DNA from 2 places in the Metabacillus schmidteae genome. Region 2 is predicted to be linked to the other one. Evidence: riboswitches for the same ligand, from Rfam matches in the RefSeq annotation. Region 2 holds a riboswitch; the other holds the start of a gene.
The links. A riboswitch is a leader RNA that binds a small molecule or an ion and turns the genes downstream of it on or off. The one in region 2 is predicted to bind cobalamin.

Region 1: it holds a riboswitch for cobalamin, as region 2 does, so the genes downstream of both, HWV59_RS23720 (DUF4430 domain-containing protein) here and metE (5-methyltetrahydropteroyltriglutamate--homocysteine S-methyltransferase) in region 2, are expected to answer to the same signal.

Annotation. Positions count from the first base shown of each region.
Region 1 is NZ_CAESCH010000002.1:600,783-608,750, reverse strand. It holds gene HWV59_RS23740 (ECF transporter S component) at 1-92, opposite strand, end outside; gene HWV59_RS23735 (ABC transporter ATP-binding protein) at 119-1,777, opposite strand; gene HWV59_RS23730 (energy-coupling factor transporter transmembrane component T) at 1,750-2,637, opposite strand; gene HWV59_RS23725 (DUF4430 domain-containing protein) at 2,643-3,527, opposite strand; gene HWV59_RS23720 (DUF4430 domain-containing protein) at 3,601-5,508, opposite strand; cobalamin riboswitch at 5,644-5,829, opposite strand; gene rpmG (50S ribosomal protein L33) at 6,212-6,361, opposite strand; gene HWV59_RS23710 (GTP-binding protein) at 6,382-7,572, opposite strand; gene HWV59_RS23705 (coiled-coil domain-containing protein) at 7,953-7,968, opposite strand, start outside.
Region 2 is NZ_CAESCH010000001.1:2,533,770-2,541,737, forward strand. It holds gene HWV59_RS12165 (peptidoglycan-binding domain-containing protein) at 1-516, opposite strand, end outside; gene HWV59_RS12170 (NAD(P)-dependent alcohol dehydrogenase) at 831-1,931, shown strand; SAM riboswitch class I at 2,067-2,178, shown strand; cobalamin riboswitch at 2,260-2,450, shown strand; gene metE (5-methyltetrahydropteroyltriglutamate--homocysteine S-methyltransferase) at 2,602-4,902, shown strand; gene HWV59_RS12180 (ribose-phosphate diphosphokinase) at 5,176-6,129, shown strand; gene HWV59_RS12185 (pentapeptide repeat-containing protein) at 6,220-7,053, shown strand; gene HWV59_RS12190 (serine/threonine protein kinase) at 7,395-7,968, shown strand, end outside.

The DNA.
Region 1 (7,968 bases), on a different contig from region 2:
CGTTCAAATCTGATCATAAAAGGCAGAAATGTACCAAACATAACGAAAACACTAACGAGCATATAATTTTTTGTTGATAAAAGAACAAGCATGACGCTAATCGCCAAAACAATTGATATTAATAGAGCTTTTCTTGAACGGACCAAGATGAACACGCCTCCTCAACTGTTAAAGCATTTGGCACATGACTACCTCTTGTCATTCGATTCATTACGGTTGTATAAAACGCATTGCCTTGGAAAAAAGATCGAACTTGTGCTTCGGTTGTGATAGAGCCTTGAAACATCATGGCACACCTGGTTGAGAACTTTGCAGCAAATTCAATATCATGTGTGACCATGACAATCGTTAGCCCCTGTTGTTGTAATTGCTTTAGGAGCTTCCCAAAGCTTTGCTTCGCTTCAGGATCAAGACCTTTTGTAGGTTCGTCAACTAATAATAACGTTGGGCTTCTTAATAATACACCTGCTAATGCAGCTTTCTGCATCTCTCCGCCACTTACATCATAAGGATGACGCTTTTTTAAAGAAGAAAGATTAAACATTTTAAGGAGCTGTTCCATCTTCATTTCACCAGATGTTACTTGATGTTTTTTTATGATTTCTTCTAACTCAATCTCTATTGTGTCGTGCAAAAAAAACAATTTCGGATTTTGTGGTAAATAGCCAATTTCCTCAGATACTTGCTTTTTAACCTTTTTCCCTTTATAGATCATGGTCCCTCGCTGTACTTTATCTAGACCTGCCATAACTTTTAATAAAGTCGATTTTCCTGTTCCATTCGCTCCAACAATTGTCAGCCATTCACCTTCATAAACAGTTAATGATAATGCATCTAAAACCTTCTCTGTGTCTTTTGCATATTGAAAATCCACCTTTTTCAATGATAACAATTCGTTTTGATACACCTGCACTACATCATTAGGCTTATTTTCTGTAACGTGAAGCCTCCTCAACCACTGCTTCCCTTCCTTAACTGACAGAGGTATCATCTCATCCTGCTTTAGAGAAGTATATTCTAAAAATAGACGGGCAGGACTTGGTAAATAGTGATACAAAGGATGATTGATTGTTGAACCCAGTTTTTCAATTACTTTGCGAGGTGTATCAAAGTCCAATACTTCCCCCTTATCTAAAACGAGTGCACGATCTGCAATGCCAAACAGTTCCTCCAACCTGTGCTCAGCAATAATCACCGTGATACCGAATTCCTCGTTCATTGTTTGAAGCATCCCAATAAATTCTCTTGCAGCCACCGGATCCAGCTGAGATGTGGGCTCATCCAACAGCAATATTTTAGGCTCCATTAATAAAACAGCTGCTAAGTTGATCAATTGCTTTTGTCCACCGGAAAGTTCGTATGTTTTTCGTTCTAATAAATGTTCTAATCCAAAGAAATGAACGATCTCCGCTACTTTCTTTCTCATTTCTTCCGTTGATATCCCCATATTTTCCATTCCAAAAACAAGTTCCTCTAAAACTTTATCCATGACAATTTGGTTCTCCGGATCTTGAAATACCATTCCAATTTGTTTAGCCATTTGCTCAGAGTTTGCTTTAGCAATTGATTGGTTTTCTAAATAAAACTCTCCTGATTTCATTCCATGAGGAGCAATTTCACGTTTTATTAACCTTAGCAATGTTGTTTTTCCACTACCTGATGATCCACAAAGAACGATAAATTCGCCAGGTTCAACTGAAAAAGAAACGTTTTTTAAAACAGGTTGTGACTCATCAGGGTATTTAAAACTTATATTCTTCGCTTCCAATAATGCCATTGTAACGCCTCCTTCCCTTCAATAAGCTGTGGTGCTGAAAGATATAGAACAAAAACAGTGAGATAAAACCACTCCCTGCCTTGTATAATAGGGGACTCCAGCACTGGATAGATACTTAATACACCATCACCAAGCCACCAACCAGTTATTGCCGTACACATTACTATAGTTAAAATAGAAAGGAACAACCAATCACTTTGTCTCATCTTATAAGGCGTATATTTGCTTCTCTTTTTCACTCCATAACCGCGAGCTGCCATGGAATCAGCTGTCTGAATAGCCTCTTCAAGTGACCAAGTTAATAATATCTGTACAAGCAAGATGCCATTTTTTGCCCGTTCACGGACTTTCCCTTCTTTGACCGAAAGTCCCTTTCCTTTCTGAACAGTCTCAATTTCACGTAATCTCCTTCTTAGCAAAGGTACAAACCGCATGGAAAGCATGGTGAGCAACGCCCATTGCGGCAAAACTCTTGAAAATAAAAATAGAAACTTCTCCGCTGTCACAACAAGATGAAAAGTAGAAAATAGGACTAATAAAGTAAATATAGATAAAGCCAAAATAATTCCTTGGATCACTGCTTCAAGTAAAACAGGATTATCGTGAAGATAAAATAAAATATGCGTTCCTCTTCGATTAACTAATGGATTGAGTATAAGAAAAAATACAGATAGATATAGGAGCATACCAAACCAATTTTTCAGTGTTTTTCCTCTATCTAATTGAAGATTAAATAAAATAAACAATATGGCCGCAACAAACAAAAACACCGGATGCTTATATAGCATGACCAGTGCTGTTGCGCCAATATAATAAGTAAAACTCACGAAGGGGTGAAAAGAATGAACACCTCTTTTCATAGTAATCAATCCTCTTTATAATTTGTTGTGTAAATCCATTGAATCTTGTCACCATTCGAAACCTTCGTCACACCTGCACTTCTTGATAAAGTTGATCCATTTTGCTTCACTGTCCATCCACTAAGTGGTCCTCGATCAAATTCAAACAAGTTACCAATTCCCTGCACATACGCTGTAGAACCGCCACCTGTCATACTAATTGGAATGCCCTTTGACTTAAGTATTTTTAATGTTACATCTAATACTGTGTTTCCTTCACTCATTTCTACCTTAGTAGCAGAAAGAATCGTACCTTTTTCGCTATCGCCGACTACTGAGATGGTTACAGTTGGTTTTGGTTCTTGTTTTTTGGGTTCTTCCTTTTTTTGTTCTACCTTAACAGGGGGTGTAGTGGTTGTTTTATCTTTTACTGGTTCAGATTGATTCTTATTTTTGTTTTCAGTATTCTGTATCGTAGTTTTCTCTGTATTTTGTTCAGGTTTTGTCGCAGCCTCTACTTGTTTTTTTTCTGTTGACTCTGTTTTACTAGTAGTTGTTGTTGTACGCTCGGATTCCTTAGCTTGTGAACTTTTTGATGTAGTTGCAGTTTGCTTTTCCTCTGTACTTTGGGAATTTAAGTCTTCCGCATGCCCAGCATCTTGTTCAATCGGTTTTACTTTTTCTGTTGTTTCATCATTTTTTTCTGTGTCTTCATTCGTTACCTCAGTTTTTTCAGATTCTGTTGATTTCGATTCTGTATCTAACGTTTGCTTAACTGCATTTTCCCCATTTGCTATCTCTTCAGCAGGTTTTTGCTCAAGTGCCGGAGTCACCTCATCTTTCGCACATCCTGATAGAAATAAGAGAATAGTAGTAAATAGGATCATAAGGAGTGTTTTATATTGTTTCAATTAATAGTCCTCCTATTTTTCATATTATTTTACTAGAAAGAGCAAACGCCCTCAAATATAGAGGGCATTTACACTATCCTTTATTCATTTGCTGCTTACGATAAACAAGCACAATAGCTCCAATTGCAACGAGAATCATACCTACAATTATCAGATTATAGTTTGATGTCGCTGTATTAGGAAGAGGATTACCTTTACTTGGTGAATCTACTTTTTCCACTGGGTTTGGCTGATTTATTGTCTCAATTGACTCTTCATCATCCGCACTTTTAGGTGCCTCTTCTTTACTATCTGGCTGTTCACTACTTTGAGGAGTCTCTTCGTTTTCATCTATTGGTTCAGGTGAATTTCCCTTATTAAGTGAGAAATGATATAGAGAACTATCACCTAATAACTGATAAGCTACTAAACCTCTATATGCTTGATCTGTTGAGAATGAATCACTCTCATCCCCACCTTGCCAATCAAATCCGCCATCTTTGTTTTGGAATGATAAGAGATAATTAATTAAACTGATACCTTCATTTGTAAAATCATCACTATGAGCATCAATTGAGAGTGCTGATAAGGCAATCACCACTTGAGCTGCGGTTGAACTATTATCGATTTTTGATGACTGATACTGATTTGACAAGTATAATACCGCTTTATCTATAGATTCTTTAACTTTGGTTTGATAAGGTGCTAGAGCAGTTAAAACCATTGCAGTTGTATCAACATCACTTGCTGCATCTCCGCTCCAAGACCAGCCTCCATCACTATTTTGATTTTTTATTAATTCATTTACCAGTTTTTCTTGATTCCACTTTGCTGAAGATGGAATTGAAAAATCAGCACTATCCAGAGCGATAAGGGCATATGCTACACCATTTAGTCCCTGCTTTGTAACATTTCCATTATAAATGGACTCTACTAGATTATAGCCTTCGAAATTTGTTGGATCTTCACCGGCAGCTAAAATACCTAATGTCAATCTTTCATAATCTGTTATTCTGGCAAAACTACCTTGGCTATCATTAACCTGTTTTTTTAGATTGGTAAGATACGTGTTTGGTATCGTTTTACCTGCTTTCTTAAGAGCAATTGCTTGCCAGTCACCAATTTCATTTTCTAATACATACTCACTTGCTAAATTAACACTGTTATTAAATACTTCTTTATTAAATGGTTCAAGCTTGTTTTCTTCTTCAACCGGTTTTTCTGTTTCTTCATTCTGTTCACTTTGTTCATGTTCTTCCTCTACTGGATCCTCAGATGGAGTTTCCCATGATTCGTATCTTAATGAAATTTGATCACCATTTTGAAGCTTGTAGCTGTCAATTCCTACTGAAGCTAACTCGTCATTTACATACAACATCCAGTAATAAGGATCTTCTTGAGGAACTCCTCCAAGACCAGTAACCATTACACCATATTCAGAGGTGGTATATTCGATATTCTCTACACCATAAGCTGTCTTTAATAGGTCAAAGGCTGTTGGTTCGTGAATAAAAGAAACACTCATTGGCTCTAGCAATATTTCACTTTCTTGTTCTCCAATAATACTTATAGATGCACTATTTTCCGGAGTCTCTTCCCAGTTTGTGTAAACAAAACTTAGACGATCTCCTTCTTGAACAACATAACTCCCTGCACCTACTTGTGATGAGACGCCGTTTATATAAAATGCCCAATAATATGGTTCTTTTTCGCCGGGTTTTACACCGTTTATCCCCTCAATATATACTCCATATTGAGATTCACTATATTCTACATTTTCTTCTCCTACCGTTTGCAATAGTACGTCAAAAGCAGTAGTATTCTCAGAATATGTATAGTTTGTGTCATCAAGCAAGACTTCATTGTCCTTACCAATAACCGAAATGATTTCATTTTGTTCTACTAATTCTTCAGCAAAAGCATTAGTAGGGGACACACTTACAACATACGTAAACACAAGTAATAAAGATAGAAATAGATTTCTAGCCTTATTTAGTACCATATAGACTCTCTCCAATCTAAATATCAAAATTTTAAGCATTAAAAAAATCCTCTACAAAGGAGGATAAGAAACGTTAAGATATTTAGACAAAGTGTGCATTAAACCTTTCCCTATCTTAACCTTCTCCTATCCGCGTAGGCAGGTAAAAAATAGGCAGGTCTCCTGGCTCATGATCAACACTTTAAACCGCCTTCCCATCAATGACAGTGGCATATAGTAAAAAGCTCCCATTTACAGTGGCGGGACCGCGCCGGATTTGCACCGACTTCCCTTTTCATGATAGATTCTATGAATCTATCAACCTATTTTTGTATCCTATTCATTTTTGCTTTTTTAATCATAGTCTAGTATGAAAAGAGTGTCAATATATGTATGACAGAATCGCTTAATATTAGAAAAACGCAAACGCCTTGGTGAGCCCCGACAGGCATAAGACGCTCAGGAATAGAAGACGTTCTTTGTCTTCAATTCCTGAGTGGCTTATGACCCCGAGGTAGTCAATAACGGGACGTCCTGTCGCACTAACTGCACTTACACATTCTGTGCTTCGGGACTAGGCGCTGGCAGTCTAAAAACGCGACGTCAATCTCCACGACTGCACTTGACTTCATGTGCTTCGGAGCTAGACACCTACACTCTACAAAACCTTATGCTATTTGGTAATACAAAAAACCATGACTAAAGAGTTAGTCATGGCACATCTCTATTTTGTTTCACGATGTAATGTATATCTTTTTAACCTCGGAGAATATTTTTTCAATTCAATTCGATCAGGATTGTTCCGCTTATTTTTTGTTGTGATGTAATTACGATCTCCTGTTTCTGTGCATGCCAATGTAATTTTTACTCTCATTATTTTTTTCCTCCTAAGATTTAATTTACCTCTGTAAAGGCTGGTAGAGGGTCAGTAAACTGAGACCAGTCTTGTTGCATTTCTTCATCTGTTAATATGCATTGATTAAGAGATGCTACAATTTCATCATGGTTCATATCAATCCCAATCATCACTAATTCCGTCATGCGATCACCGTATTGATTGTCCCATTTTTCATGTAATTCTGGTTCCTCTTTCAACATTTCCTCTTGTTCATCCTTTGGATAAGACGCAATCCATTCACCTGCACCTTGAATTGTAATGGAAGGTCCAGCCTGTGAAAGAAGACCTGTCACATCGTTTCTAGATGCGAGCCAAAAAAATCCTTTTGCCCGAACAACATCTACTGGCCAGTTTTCCAGCCATGTCATCAATCTTACTGGATGAAATGGACGCTTCTTCTTATATACAAATGAAGAAATCCCATACTCCTCTGTTTCAGGTATATGTTCATTTACAAGCTCTTGGATCCATCCAGCAGCTTGACTTGCTTCTTCAAAATCAAAGAGATTTGTTTCTAAAATTTCAGACATAGCTACCTTCGAAAAACTAGTTTCAATTATTTTTGCTGTTGGGTTCAATTTATGGATTACTGCACGTAATTCTTCAACATCTTCTTTATTTACCAAATCGGTTTTATTTAATAGTAAAATGTTAGCAAATTCCACTTGGTCAATGAGCAAATCAACAACTTCTCTCGTATCAGATTCATCTGTCGCTTCTTTGCGATCCAGCAATGTCTCACCTGAAGCAAAATCATGCCAAAACCTGTTTGCATCTACAACCGTAATCATTGCATCAAGTATACAAATATCAGTTAAATTAATACCAAGCCCCTCATCAATATAAGAAAAAGTTTGTGCCACTGGTATTGGTTCTGATATACCAGTAGATTCTATAACTAAATAATCAATATCACCTTGGTTTACAAGCTTTTTCACTTCAACAATGAGATCTTCTCGAAGTGTGCAACATATACATCCATTTTGAAGTTCTACAAGCTTTTCTTCCGCCCTCGTAAAACCACCTTGTTTAATAAGTGAGGCATCAATATTAACTTCACTCATATCATTAACAATAACAGCGATTCGCCTATTTTCCCTGTTCATTAAAATATGATTTAATAATGTTGTTTTCCCTGCACCTAAATATCCGCTTAACACAGTTACAGGAACTTTTCTTTTAATCATTTAAAATTCTCCTTATACAAACCGTTATTATTACGATTTAAATTTTAGATCTATATATCAACAATCCCTACCTACGAACATAAAACGTAATGTTTACGTTTTAAATAGTATTATATATCCCTTTAAAACGCAAGTTTTTTTACATTTTTTATTGCATATATGTTTAGAATTCGTTTAATCGGGAATTTATGAACTAAAGATTATTTTTCGCAACTGAAGCTACTCGCATACTAGCGAGCAAAAAAGATGAAACATGTGTGTAGTTGTGCTAAATTCTATACTTAAAAGCAGACTCTACATGGAATAATCTTCCTTGCTTCTAATTTAAACATTTTAACGCACAAAAAAGCTGACAACTTTGTGCCAGCTCTTTAAGAATATTACATGCTTACGCGT
Region 2 (7,968 bases):
AAAAATTCCATCATTTTTTAGTTCTGGGAAGCGTTCTTGAAATTTAATAACAGCACCTTTTGTTTGTGGTCCATATATTCCATCTACTGTCACATTGTAGCTCATATCATTTAATGCTTTTTGTAGTGTTTTTACAGCTTCACCTCGGCTGCCTACTTTTAAAACAGTGTTCTCAAAGCCGAAAGAGTTAATTTCTTTAGATAGCTCTGCATGTGTATTTGGTCCGTAGATGCCATCAACCTTTAGTGTTTTCTTAGATTTCTGAAACGCCATAACAGCTGTTTTGGTATTAGGACCAAATATCCCATCCTCAGATAATTCAGCACCCATTACTTCGTTCAATGCGCGCTGCATGATTTTAACGTTTTCTCCTTTAGATCCTTGTTTCAACATACCTTGTAAGTCAAAGATAGAATAATTGATACTTTCTTGGGCACTTACTCCTCCTGCAGGTACTCCTAATAATAATACAGAAGCAGTTAATACAGTTGCTGATAACTTTTTTAATTTATTCAAATGAAACATCTCCCTTTGTTTGTTTTTCGTATATGAAACGAGAGAGACTTAACAATTGTTTCATCTGAATGATCATTTTTTAAAAAAGATTCATTGATTAATTGAAAAATTTTTCAGAAATCTATTACAAAATTAATAAAACAAATTGAAAATCCTGTTTTTTTATCTTTTTAGAATATAAAAATGATGGTATCCTAAAAGAGATTAGTATAACATTCCAGAATCAATTATCAGACAATCAACACATGAACTGTTCTAAATAAGTAATTTAGAAAGCGGTTTCGTTTTAGGGTAAGAAAGGGGATAAAAAAAAGATGACGAATCAATCTATTGTCAAGAATGTTGAAAAATTAGAAATTCCAACTATTATGAAAGCTGCAGTAATGACGAAGCCTTACGAAATTGAACTTCAGGAAGTTGCTGTTCCAAAAGTTAAAGGTAATGAGGTATTAGTCAAGGTAATGGCTGTTGGGATATGCGGATCTGACATCCATTATTATGAACATGGAAAAATTGGAAGATATGTTGTTGAAAAGCCCATTATTTTAGGTCATGAATGCGCAGGTATTGTTGTAAGTGTTGGCGAACAAGTCTCCAGGTTGAAAATTGGAGATCGTGTGGCAATCGAACCTGGCATTACTTGTGGACAATGCGAATATTGTAAGGAAGGAAGATATAATCTTTGTCCAGAAGTTCAATTTTTAGCAACTCCGCCAGTAGATGGTGCTTTTGTTCAATATATAAAACACCGGGAAGATTTTTTATTTCCTATTCCAGATGATCTATCGTTTGAAGAAGCATCACTTGTTGAGCCTTTTTCTGTAGGAATTCATGCAGCTAAAAGGTCAAACCTACAACCGGGATCAACAGTGGTTATCATGGGTATGGGACCTGTTGGACTTACAGCTATTGCGGCAGTTAAAGCCTTTGGGGCTTCAAAAATAATCGTTACTGACCTAGAGGAAAACCGTTTGAAGGCTGCAAAAAAACTTGGCGCAACTCATGTTATAAATGTTTTAGAGCAAGATCCAAATGAAGAAATTGCAAGCATCACCGCTGGAAAAGGTGTTGACGTTGCATTTGAAACAGCAGGTAATCCGAAAGCGCTTCAATCAGCCCTGAAATCTTTAAAAAGAGGTGGAAAATTAGCCATTGTTGGATTGCCGCCACAAGATGAAATTGCTCTCAATGTTCCACTTATTGCAGATTATGAATTAGACATTTTTGGAATCTTTAGATATGCAAATACGTATTCTCAAGGAATAGAGTTTTTGTCATCACAAAATTACAATTTAGATAGCTTAATTACAGACCGTTATACTCTTAACGAAACGAAAGAAGCGATGGAACGTGCTAGGTTAAATAAAAAAGAAAGTTTAAAAGTGATCGTTTATCCTAATGGTTTAATAGAATAAAAGGTTACCAAAAATAAGTTCTATCTACAATTTCCTTTTAATTAATAATGGAAAAATAAGAAAATTCTCTTTGACAGTTTTCTTTTCTCATGCTAATATGCTATTAAATTCAAAATATCATTAATTATCAAAAAACTCTTATTAAGAGTGGCGGAGGGACTGGCCCGATGAAGCCCGGCAACCATTCAACCATCGTTGTTGAAAAGGTGCTAATTCCTACAAAGTATGTGTCTTTGTAAAATAAGAGGGGATTTCAATAAAATGAAGACCTCTCTATTCTTAATAGAGAGGTCTTTAGGTTTTATTGAGGAAGAAATCGTCTGAAAATTACATATCAAATGTATCAGGTGCTGTGAAAATTTAATCATAGCTTAAAAGGGAAGTCCGGTGAGAATCCGGCACGGTCCCGCCACTGTATTGGGGAGCAACTTATCATTCACCACTATTTCTTGATGAAATGGGAAGGGATAAGAAGCGATGAACCTAAGTCAGGAGACCTGCCTGATATATGCGCTTGTACCTACGGATGATAGGGAGGAGTGAGGAATACGTGTTGAGAAAGCCAAGATGTCTCAATTCTAGTTAGCCATGCGTATGAATCTCTCTTTTCTAATTTGAAAAGAGAGATTTTTTAGTTTGGGACAAAAAAATTAGAGGAGTGTATGAAGGTATGAATCAAATAAAAAGCTCGAATTTAGGCTATCCACGTATTGGTGAAAAACGAGAATGGAAAAAGGTGCTTGAACATTATTGGGCAGGGAACCTTGAAAAGGATGCATTTTTAAAACAAATGGAAGAGATTAGGCTTCAACACCTAAAAAAGCAAAAAGAGCAAGGTATTGATATAATTCCTATCGGAGATTTCAGCTTTTATGACCATGTCCTTGATACAGCTGTCATGTTTGGACTTGTACCAGAGCGCTTTGAAAATAATAGTAATGGACCAGTTTCATTAGAAACATATTTTGATATGGCGAGAGGCAATAAAGGTGCAGTTGCCTGTGAAATGACAAAATGGTTTAACACAAACTATCACTATATTGTTCCGGAGTTACATCATGTAGAGCCTAAACTGGTAGAGAACCGCCCGCTTCAATTTTTCAAAGAAGCAAAACAAAAGCTAAATATTGATGGAAAGCCAGTCATTCTAGGACCAATAACCTTTGTGAAGCTTTCAAAAGGATACAAGAAGTCTGATTTTAATAACGTAGTCAAAAAATTTGTACCCCTGTATGCTCAGATCCTTAAGCAATTACAAACAGAAGGTGTCCAGTGGGTTCAAATCGATGAACCGATTTTAGCAACAAATGTTTCTCTTGATGAGCTTGAATTATTCCAGGAGGTCTACCATCAGTTACATGAAGCAGCACCAAATGTTAAGGTGATTTTGCAAACTTATTTTGATCGTATTGATTATTTCAAAGAAGTTTGTTCTCTTCCAGTCCAAGGGATAGGACTCGATTTCGTCCATGATGGCGGCCATCACCTTGCTGCTTTAAATCAATTTGGTTTTCCACAGGATAAGGTGTTAGCTGCTGGTGTAATCAATGGACGTAACATTTGGCGTGGCAATCTAGATGAGAAGCTTGCAACTATTACTGAACTATCAACGTTTGTTTCAAGGGATCGTTTAATCGTTCAGCCATCATCAAGTTTATTGCATGTACCAGTAACTGTAAAAAGTGAAGAAACGCTTGATGAAGTTATAAAAAATGCATTATCTTTTGCAGATGAAAAAATAAATGAAGTTGTCATATTAACAAGAGCATTAAATAATGGCATTGAATCAGTACAAAACCAAATTACAGAGAGTACATCAGCCATCCAATCTTTAAACAAATCATCATTCCGAAACAATATAGAAGTACAGGATGCCGTAAATAACATTCATTTATATGATGTAGACCGGAGAGCAGAGTTATCTGTGCGTCAGGAATTACAGGCAAATGCTTTTGATTTACCTTTGCTTCCTACGACTACAATCGGTAGCTTTCCACAAACAAAAGAAGTTAGAAATAAGCGGTTAAAATGGCGTAAAGGCGAGTTAACCGATGTGGAATATGAGGATTATATTAAAGCAGAGATTAAAAAATGGATCGATATTCAAGAAGAACTCGGTTTAGATGTTTTTGTCCACGGGGAATTCGAGCGGACAGATATGGTTGAATATTTTGGAGAAAAACTACTAGGATTTCAATTCACAAAGTTCGGATGGGTTCAATCATATGGGTCAAGGTGTGTGAAACCACCGCTTATCTATGGCGATGTTGACTTGAAGGAATTAATGACAGTAAAGGAAACAGTGTACGCTCAATCATTAACATCAAAACCTGTAAAAGGAATGTTAACAGGTCCAATTACAATACTAAATTGGTCATTTGTTCGTGATGATATCCCTCGTTATGAAGTGGCTAATCAAATTGCTTTGGCGCTTCGGAAAGAAGTTGATAGCCTTGAAAAAAATGGCATTCAAATGATTCAAGTTGATGAACCGGCGATTCGGGAAGGACTTCCATTAAAGCGTGAAAACTGGGAGAATTATCTCAATGCCGCAGTTTATGCATTCAAACTTGCTACAACATCTGTGCAAGATGAAACACAAATTCATACACATATGTGTTATTCAGATTTCAAAAATATTATTGATACGATTGATGCACTTGATGCAGATGTTATTTCTATAGAAACATCAAGAAGTCATGGGGAATTGATTCAAGCATTTGAAGAAACAACTTATAACAAAGGGATTGGTCTAGGAGTATATGATATCCATAGTCCACGAGTACCAAGAGTTGAGGAATTATTACGAAATATCGATCGTGCCCTACAAGTACTCGATCCCAAATTGTTCTGGATTAACCCTGATTGTGGTTTGAAAACTCGGGGAATAGAAGAAACGGTTGCTGCATTAAAAGTTATGGTAGAAGCTGCTGAGCATACGAGAGAGAAGTTACTTGTCAACAAAAGATAAAAAGACGATGAATGAATAAAAATGCGGGACCATACTAGGTCTCGCATTTTTTTACATAAAGAGTTACTAAAAAATTAAAAGAATTATAGTGAAGTTACTATTGAACTCACAAGGAATAGTGTAAAATAAGAAAAGATTATACAAATTACTCATTTCTAAGGCTTTGTTAATATTTCCTGTTGATTTCCGAACATTTATCTTAGTGTTAAAAATCAATACTTGTTTATAACAAAGCCACAAATTAATAGTCCTACTGGAGGTTTACATTTTACCATGCCTAATAGCTACGCAGATTCTAATTTAAAACTATTTTCACTAAACTCTGATCCCAAGTTAGCTACTAAGATTGCAGAATTACTTGGCGTTGAATTAGGAAAGAGTTCTGTTACTCGTTTTAGTGATGGAGAAATTCAAATAAACATTGAGGAGAGTATCCGAGGAGATGAGGTATATATCATCCAATCGATTAGCAATCCTGTAAATGAACATCTAATGGAACTATTAATAATGGTAGATGCTTTAAAACGTGCATCTGCAAAAACCATTAATTTAGTTATTCCATATTACGGATATGCTCGTCAAGATCGTAAAGCAAGAGCAAGGGAGCCTATTACTGCAAAGCTGGTTGCAAATCTGCTTGAAAGAGCAGGCTCTACTCGTGTGATTGCCCTGGATTTACATGCACCACAGATACAAGGCTTCTTCGATATACCAATTGACCACCTATTAGGTGTACCAATTTTAGGAGAATACTTCATTAATAAGAATTTAGATGATATTGTCATTGTATCACCAGACCATGGCGGAGTTACGAGAGCTCGTAAATTAGCAGATCGATTGAAGGCGCCAATTGCCATAATTGATAAAAGACGTCCGAGACCAAATGTAGTAGAGGTTATGAATATTGTTGGTCATATTGAAGGTAAAACGGCGATATTAATCGACGATATTATTGACACAGCAGGAACGATAACATTAGCGGCAAATGCATTAGTAGAGCACGGTGCTAAAGAGGTGTATGCATGTTGTACACATCCGGTTTTATCTGGTCCTGCAATTGAACGAATTCAAAGCTCCAAAATAAAAGAATTGATTGTAACTGACTCGATTACACTTCCGGAAGAGAAAAGGATCGATAAACTAGTTGAGCTATCAGTTGCGCCATTAATTAGTGAAGCGATAAAACGTATATATGAAAAACAATCAGTTGACGAGTTGGTACAATAATCACTTTATGAAGCAAAAGCCGGAGCCAATATAAACTCCGGTTATTCTTATTGTTGAAATTTCCAATCGAAGGTGTAAGGAAGTGGAATTTTGAGTGTTGAGATAGAAGACTTAAAAAGTGTAAAGGCAGATTGTGAGAATTGCTTTGGCTTATGTTGTGTTGCTTTACCTTACTTAAAATCTGCGGACTTTGCTTATGATAAGGATAGCGGAATTCCTTGTGAAAATCTTCAGACAGATTACCGGTGTGGGATTCATCGTAATTTAAGAAAGAGTGGATTTCGCGGTTGTACAGTTTATGAATGTTTTGGAGCCGGTCAAAAGGTTTCACAATTTACATACAGTGGAAGAGACTGGAGAAAAAACAAAGAAATTGAAAAGGAAATGTTTGAAGTATTTCCTGTTATGCAGCAACTTCATGAAATGCTTCGTTATTTATATGAAGCATTAAATAGAAAAGAAGCTAGTGGAATCCAAACAAACATACAACAAGCAATAGAAAAAACAGAACGTCTTACTCACCTAAATCCACAATCGATATTAAAATTAGATATAATCCAACATAGGGAATATGTTAATCATTTACTCATTCAAACAAGTGAATACGTACGGGCAAATGTTAAACATGATCAAAAACAAAGGGTTAAATTAAAAAAGGGAATTGATCTCATTGGTTCAAATTTTAAGGGCGCAAATTTCAAAGGAGCAAATTTAAGGGGAGCCTTTCTAATTGCATGTGATCTTAGAAATTCGGACTTAAGATTTGCTGATTTCATTGGGGCAGACTTACGGGATGCAAATATATGTGGAGCAAACTTAACAGGAAGTATCTTTTTAACTCAAGTACAAGTTAATTCTGCAAATGGAGATCATCGTACAAAATTGCCACCATCTCTAGAAATTCCTTCCCACTGGTTAAACTAAATAATGGTTATAAATTGACTTAGTGTGAAAATTCTGTTAAAATTGAGATAAGTTAATTGAACGTTAGTTCCTCCAAAGGGGAGTAGCTGGAAAACAAAGTCGTCATTTCGGGTTTTACCCCGGCTTTGTTGGCAATCATATTGCTAGCGAGACCTTTGCCAATTGATACTTATAAATTGGTAAAGGTCTTTTTTTAGATCTTTACCATCATCGGTAAAGGTCTTTTTCATTTGGTAAGGAATTCATTCTTTTAGCTTAATTCTATAAATAGGAGTGATGAATAGCAATATATTTTAGTTATATTTAAACGAAAAGTTACTTCGGAGAAATTGGGTGAAAGTTTGGAAAAAGATCTATTAGTAGTAGACGAACTATTGTCACAAATTACAATTACATCAAATCCTAACAATAAGCCGGTAACGATTTCAGGAAATGTTCATGATTTAAGTTGTATTGGTGTTGGAACAGATGCTGCTGTTTTTCAATATATTCATGAACCATCATATGCATTTAAGCTCTATGCTGAAGAGAAAAAAGATAAAATTCAAACAGAAGCAAATGTCTATGAACAATTAAATGACTCACCATTCTTTTCTAAATGCTTTGGAGCTTTTGATAGATATTTAGTATTAAGCTTTGAATCGGGTATTACGCTTTATGATTGTCTACTACAAGGTATCCATATTCCTTCACAGGCAATTGCTGATGTTGAGAATGCAAGAAAGTATGCGCAAGATCAGAACCTAAACCCAAGGGATATACATTTAAAGAACATCTTACTACAGAATGGCAGAGCAAAAGTTATTGATGTATCTGAATACTTAAAACCCGGAAATGATCACCGCTGGGAGCATTTGAAGAAAGCCTATGATGATTATTACCACTTAGTTGATGGTAAGGCGATTCCCATTTGGC